Regions from separate parts of the Streptomyces sp. NPDC001410 genome, predicted to be linked through region 2. Evidence: riboswitches for the same ligand, from Rfam matches in the RefSeq annotation. Region 2 holds a riboswitch; the other holds the start of a gene.
The links. Region 2 has a riboswitch for guanidine ahead of ACFY3C_RS08190 (MBL fold metallo-hydrolase). Riboswitches for the same ligand answer to the same signal wherever they lie in the genome.

Region 1: another riboswitch for guanidine. It lies ahead of ACFY3C_RS04225 (multidrug efflux SMR transporter); the one in region 2 lies ahead of ACFY3C_RS08190 (MBL fold metallo-hydrolase).

What each region holds. Positions count from the first base shown of each region.
Region 1 is NZ_JBIAWE010000002.1:159,708-162,909, reverse strand. It holds gene bcp (thioredoxin-dependent thiol peroxidase) at 1-328, opposite strand, end outside; gene ACFY3C_RS04235 (DUF3618 domain-containing protein) at 421-750, shown strand; gene ACFY3C_RS04230 (GroES family chaperonin) at 867-1,169, shown strand; guanidine-III (ykkC-III) riboswitch at 1,246-1,316, shown strand; gene ACFY3C_RS04225 (multidrug efflux SMR transporter) at 1,353-1,673, shown strand; gene ACFY3C_RS04220 (transglycosylase domain-containing protein) at 1,680-3,202, opposite strand, start outside.
Region 2 is NZ_JBIAWE010000003.1:333,706-336,907, reverse strand. It holds gene ACFY3C_RS08195 (PP2C family protein-serine/threonine phosphatase) at 184-1,347, shown strand; guanidine-III (ykkC-III) riboswitch at 1,459-1,526, shown strand; gene ACFY3C_RS08190 (MBL fold metallo-hydrolase) at 1,539-2,417, shown strand; gene ACFY3C_RS08185 (XdhC family protein) at 2,442-3,202, opposite strand, start outside.

The sequences.
Region 1 (3,202 bases), on a different contig from region 2:
TCTCGCCGAAGGCGCCGTATGCCTCCAGGACCTTCTTGTCGGGGTCGGCCACCAGCGTGACCTTCAGGGACTCCTTCTCGCGGAACTTCGCCAGCTTCTCCGGCTTGTCCGGGGAGACGCCGATGACGTCGTAGCCGGCGGAGGCCAGGACCTGGAGGTTGTCCGTGAAGTCGCAGGCCTGCTTGGTGCAGCCGGGAGTCAGGGCCGCGGGGTAGAAGTAGACGATGACCTTGCGGCCCTTGTGGTCCGACAGGGACACCTCGTTGCCGTCGGCGTCGGGCAGGGTGAAGGCGGGGGCCACATCCCCGGGCTGGAGTCGCTCGCTCATCGGTCCAGCGTAACGGGGGGCGTTGCGGCGCGGTGGAGGCTGGAGCTGACAGACTGTCCGGGACAGCATCAGGAGACTTCGGAGGCCGTACGGTGGCGGACACGTCGGACACCAGAACCCCGGCGCAGATCGAGGCGGACATCAGGCGCCGTCGCGAAGTGCTGGCCGAGACGCTCGACGAGATCGGGGTGCGGGTGCATCCGCAGACGATCGTCGCGGACGCCAAGGCCAAGGTCGTCGCCAATATCGATCACACGGTCGGGCGGGCCTACGTCCAGGTCAACCGGGTGGTCAGTGAGGTGCGGGCGCAGTTCGTGGACGAGGAGGGCGCGCCGCGGCTGGAGCGGGTCGTGCCGGTCGCGCTGGTCGTCGTCGGGGTCGTGGGCCTGCTCGCGGTGGGGTCGCGGCGGCGTAAGCGCTGACCAGGGCGGAGACGAGTAGTGGCCCGAGGTCGTACGAGCCCGTCCTAGGCAGGTAGGTTCGAGGCGTGAGCGCCAACAGAAACAGCAACCCTCAGCACGACAAGCTGCCCATCCGGATGCTGCACGACCGGGTTCTCGTGCGGCAGGACGCCGGTGAGGGCGAGCGGAGGTCGGGCGGCGGCATCCTGATTCCCGCGACCGCGGCGGTCGGGCGGCGGCTGGCCTGGGCCGAGGTCGTCGCGGTGGGGCAGAACGTACGGACCGTGGAGCCGGGTGACCGGGTTCTGTTCGATCCGGAGGACCGGGCCGAGGTCGAGGTGCGGGGCGTGGCGTACGTGCTCATGCGGGAGCGTGATCTGCACGCGGTGGCCGCCGACCGGTTCGAGGGCGGCGAGGACTCCACGGGTCTTTATCTCTGATCTTTATCTCTTTGTCTCTGATCAGAAGCTGAGAAGGTGAGGAGGGGCTGGTGACGGTTGTCACCAGCCCCTTTGTCGTTCCCTTGCTATGTTCGAAGGAGCCCGACGAGACGCGCCGTACCGGGATGCAGGCAAAGACGACGCACCGCAGAGAGTCGTCCGTTCGTCTCGGAGGTGTGTGTCGTGGCCTGGGTGCTGCTTGTCGTGGCCGGTCTGCTCGAGGTCGGCTGGTCGATCGGGATGAAGTACACCGACGGGTTCACGCGGGTCGTGCCCAGTGTGCTCACCGGTGCCGGGATCGTCGCCAGCATGGTGCTGCTGTCGTACGCCGCCAGGTCGCTGCCGATCGGTACCGCCTACGGCGTGTGGGTGGGGATCGGGGCGGCCGGGGCGGCGGTGCTCGGCATGGTGGTGCTGGGTGAGCCGGTCACCGCCGCCCGGATCTTCTTCGTCTGTCTGCTGCTGGTCGCCGTGGTGGGGCTTAAGGCGACCAGCGGTCACTGACCCTTCCTAAGGTAGGCCTCCGGCGTCGCCGCCGGTGGTGCCTGTGCCTCCGCCGGGGGTGCCGCCGCCGGTGGTCGTGCCACCGCCGGTGGTGTCTCCGCCGGTGGTCGTGCCGCCGGCCGTGGTGCCGCCGGCCGTGTCGCCCCCGGTGGTGCCGCCGGTGGTGGTGGTCGTACCGCCGTCCGTCGTGCCCCCGGTGGTGGTGCCGCCGGTGGTGGCGCCGCCGGTGGTGGTGCCGTCGGTCGGGGTGCCCGTCGGGCCGCCGTTGTCCTGGCCGCCGGTGGTGGTGGCGCCGCCGGTGTCCTGGCCGCCGTCGGTGGTGGCGCCGTCGGTCGGGGCGTCGGTCGGGGCCTGCGTGCCGGGTGCCTGGACCTCGGCGCCCTGCTGCAGCTGGAGGTCGAAGTCGGTGACCGGCTTGCCCTTGAGGGCGTCCTTGGTGAACTGGGCCCAGATCTGGGTGGGCGCGCCGCCGCCGTTGATGCGCGGCAGGCCCATCGCGCCGTACAGCGGCTTGTGGGCCGCGGTGACCGGGTCCTGGCCCATGACGGAGACGACGGTGGCGAGGTCGGGGGTGTAGCCGGCGAACCAGGCGGCGGTGTCCTCCTCGGCGGTGCCGGTCTTGCCGGCGGCGGGGCGGCCGGCGGCCTGGGCGGCGGTGGCGGTGCCGGACTGGACCACGCTCTGCAGGATGGAGGTGGTGGTGTCGGCGGCCTCGCGGCTGACGGCCTGCTTGACGGGCTCGTCGGGGAGCTTGATCTCCTCTGCGCCGGCCTTGGTGATCTTCTCGATCATCGTGTACGTGCCGTGCTTGCCGTGGTTGGCGAGGGTCGCGTACGACTCCGCCATGTCCAGGACGCTGGCGGTGGCGGTGCCGAGGGCGATGGACGGGTAGGGCTGGAGGTCCTTGGTGTCGGCGGGGACACCGAGGGCCACGGCGGTCTGCTTGACCTTGGACGGGCCGACGTCGACGGCCATCTGCGCGTACACGGAGTTCACCGACAGGTCGGTGGCCTTGCGGACGGTGATGTTGCCGTAGGACTTGGAGTCCTCGTTCTCGGGGGCGTAGGGGCCGCCGCTCCAGCCCTGGACGGTCCGCTTGTTGGTGCCGTCGTAGTAGGTGTTCGGGGTGATGGTCTGGCCGGCCTGGGTGGTCGAGCCGTTCTGGACCGCCGAGGTGAACACGAACGGCTTGAAGGTGGAACCGACCTGGAAGTCACCGCGGGTGGCGCCGTTGGTGTACTGCTTCACGTAGTCGACGCCGCCGTACATGGCGACGACCTTGCCGGTCTTGGGGTCGACGGAGGCGCCGCCGGCGCGGACGGCGTTGTCGACCTTGTTGTTCTTCTTGTCCAGCTTGGACATCAGCTGGTCGTCGACGGCCTTGACGAAGGCGTCCTGCTTGTCCTTCTGGATGGTGGTGGTGATGCGGTAGCCGCCGAGGGCCAGCTTGTCGGGGTCGATGATGTTGTTGGTGGTCAGGTAGTGCTTGACCGCCTCGACGAGGTAGCCGCGCTGGCCGGAGAGACCGG
Region 2 (3,202 bases):
GGACCTCTTGCAGGGGTCGTGCGATCAGGAGTCCGGTGTGCGAAGGCCGCGTAAGCCGAACCGTCAGACAAGTCGTCCACCGGCACGGCACGCTTCCCGGGCTGAGTCGGCGGCTCCGGCGACGGGCGCGTGCGGGAGCACCGGGTGAGGCTCGGGCGTACCCGTCGGGAGCCGGAGGCCGGCATGGCCGTACGGACCCAGCTGCCCGCGCCTCCGGCGTGGATGCGCTGGCTTCCGGCGCTGTTCGTCGCGGCCCTTCTGCTGATCGAACCCTTCACGCCGGTGGACTGGCCGGTGAGCTTCGCGCTGATCACCGTGCCGCTGCTGGCCGCCTTCACCCAGGGTCCGCTCGGGGTCGCCGCCGTCACGGTCTTCGCGGTCCTCTTCGAAGGGGTCCTGGCCGGTACCCCTTGCTGTGCGGGCCGGTCCGTCGGCTACCTGTGGGAGCGCCACTACGTGGCCTCCTACATCTGCACCATCCTGGTGGGCGCAATCGGCACGGTCCTGGCCGCCCACCGGACCCGCCGTGAACGCACGCTCGCCGACGTGCGCTTCGTGGCCGAGATCGCGCAGCGTGTCCTGCTGCGGCCGGTGCCGCACCGGATCGGCAACCTTCTGCTGGAAAGCCTCTACCTCTCCGCCGCCGCGGAGGCGCGCATCGGCGGCGACCTCTACGAGGCCGTCCCCACCTCGTACGGGGTCCGGCTGCTCATCGGCGACGTCCGCGGCAAGGGTCTGCTCGCGGTCGAGACCGCCGCCACCCTGTTGGGCGCGTTCCGCGAGGCGGCGCACGACGAACCCGATCTGCCCTCCCTGGCCGACCGCGTGGAGGTCAGCATGGGCCGCAGGGCGATGCTGCTCGGCGGAGGCGAGGTGGGCGAGCGGTTCGTCACCGCCGTCTTCGCCGAGATCCCGACCGAAGGTCATCTCGTCCGGATCGTCAACTGCGGTCATCCGCCCCCGCTCCTCATCCGTTCCGACGAGGTGCGCGAGCTGGACCGGGGGCGGTCGGCTCCGCCGTTGAACCTCGGCGTGCTGGTCGGAGCGCCGTACAACGTCGACGTCTACGACTTCCGGCCCGGCGACCAGCTCCTGCTGTACACGGACGGCATCACGGAGACCCGCGACCCCCACGGCACCTTCTACCCCCTCCTCGAGCGGCTGCGCTCCTGGGGACCCCTTCCGCCGCGGGAGCTGCTGGAACAGCTCCACGGCGACCTGATGGCCTACAGCCACAACCGCCTCCAGGACGACATCGCGGCACTCACCGCCTGCCTGCTCGCCGACCAGCCGGCCGAGCCGGCTCCTCTGTCGGACGCGGCGGGCGGAAGTGTCGGGGCGCCGTGATGCCGCCGCCCAGGGTCCCTACGGCGGCCGCCGTCCAAGGCCCCTGCGGCGTGCACGGCAGGACGTGCGACGACGGCCATGGGCCCCGTCGGACGCCGTGGTAGCGTCCCGTCGGAGGCTCTGACGTGCCTGCCCCGGACGAGATGTGCGCCGTACCCGGCCCGCCAAGACGACGCACGCTCGGAGGCATCGTGGACACTGGCACGCACCTGATCGACTTCAGCAGCGCCCCTCCCCAGGCCCGTCCACTGGACGTGCGGTGGATCCATGGCTCGCCGTCGGCCAAGCACAACACCGACCCGGACATCCAGGTCCATGCCTATGACGAGCACACGTTCATCCTGCGGCAGAACATGGCGGTGCACTATGAGGCGCCGTTCCTGTTCCTGCTGTGCGGCAACGAACGGGCGGTGCTGATCGACACCGGCGCCACCGGGTCCGCCGAGCTCTTCCCCCTGCGCCGGGTGGTCGACGGGCTCCTCGCGGACTGGCTCACCCGGCACCCCCGCGACGGTTACCAGCTGCTGGTGCTGCACACCCACGGGCACGGCGACCATGTCGCCGGCGACGACCAGTTCACCGATCGCCCCGACACGACGGTGGTGGGGGCCGACCGCGCCGGCGCCTGGCGGTACTTCGGGTTCGACGCGGACCCGGACGCCCTGGCCCGCGTCGACCTGGGCGGCCGGGTGCTGGAGTGTCTGGCCACCCCGGGGCATCACCAGGCGGCCGTCACGTACTACGACCCGGCCACCGGCCTTCTGCTCACCGGCGACAGCGTGTATCCCGGGCGGCTCTACATCGAGGACGTCCCCGCCTTCGCCCGCAGCATCGACCGTCTGATCGAGTTCGCCGACCGCCGGCCCGTCACCCATGTGCTCGGCTGCCACATCGAGATGACCACCGAGCCCGGCGTGGACTACCCGGTCCGCACCACCTACCAGCCCGACGAGCCCCCGCTCCAGCTGACCCCGGCTCACCTCCGCAGGATTCGTGACGCGCTCACCGAACTCGGCGCCGACCTCACCTGGCGCGCCTACGCGGACTTCGTGCTGTGCCCCCGGGCCTGAGCCCGGTGGGGCCGGCATCGACCCTCAGGCGGCCGTAGCCTCGTCGCGTCCCTTCTGGCGGTGGTGGATCGGCGTCTTCGTGCCGGTCAGAGGAACGCCCGTCCCGCCGCGTCCGGCGGCAACGATCTCCGCCACGATCGACAGGGCGGTCTCCTCCGGCGTACGGGCGCCGAGGTCGAGGCCGATCGGGGAGCGCAGTCGAGCCAGCTCCCGCTCGCTCACGCCCTCTTCCCGCAGACGCCGATTTCGTTCCTCGTGGGTGCGGCGCGAGCCCATCGCACCGACGAACGCCACCGGCATCGCGAGGGCCGCCTTCAACAGGGGTACGTCGAACTTCGCGTCGTGGGTGAGCACGCACAGGACCGTACGGGCGTCGGTCGCGGTGCGCCGCAGATAGCGGTGCGGCCAGTCGACGACGACCTCGTCGGCGTCGGGGAAACGGGCCCGCGTGGCGAAGACGGGGCGGGCGTCGCAGACGGTCACGTGGTAGCCGAGGAACTTGCCGGCCCGCGCCAGCGCCGAGGCGAAGTCGACCGCGCCGAAGACGATCATCCGCGGGGGCGGCATGTTCGATTCGACCAGCAGGGTGAGGCCGCCGGGACAGTGCGAGCCGTCCGCGGCGACGTCCACCGTGCCGGTGCGCCCGGCCTCCAGCAGGGCCCGGGCCTCGGCCGCCGCCGTCAGGTCCAGCTGGGCGTGGCCGCCGAGAGCGCCCTCGTACGTGCCGTCGGGTCGTACCAGCAGGGCCCGGCCCAGGAGTTCGGCCGGGCCACGGGCGACCCGGG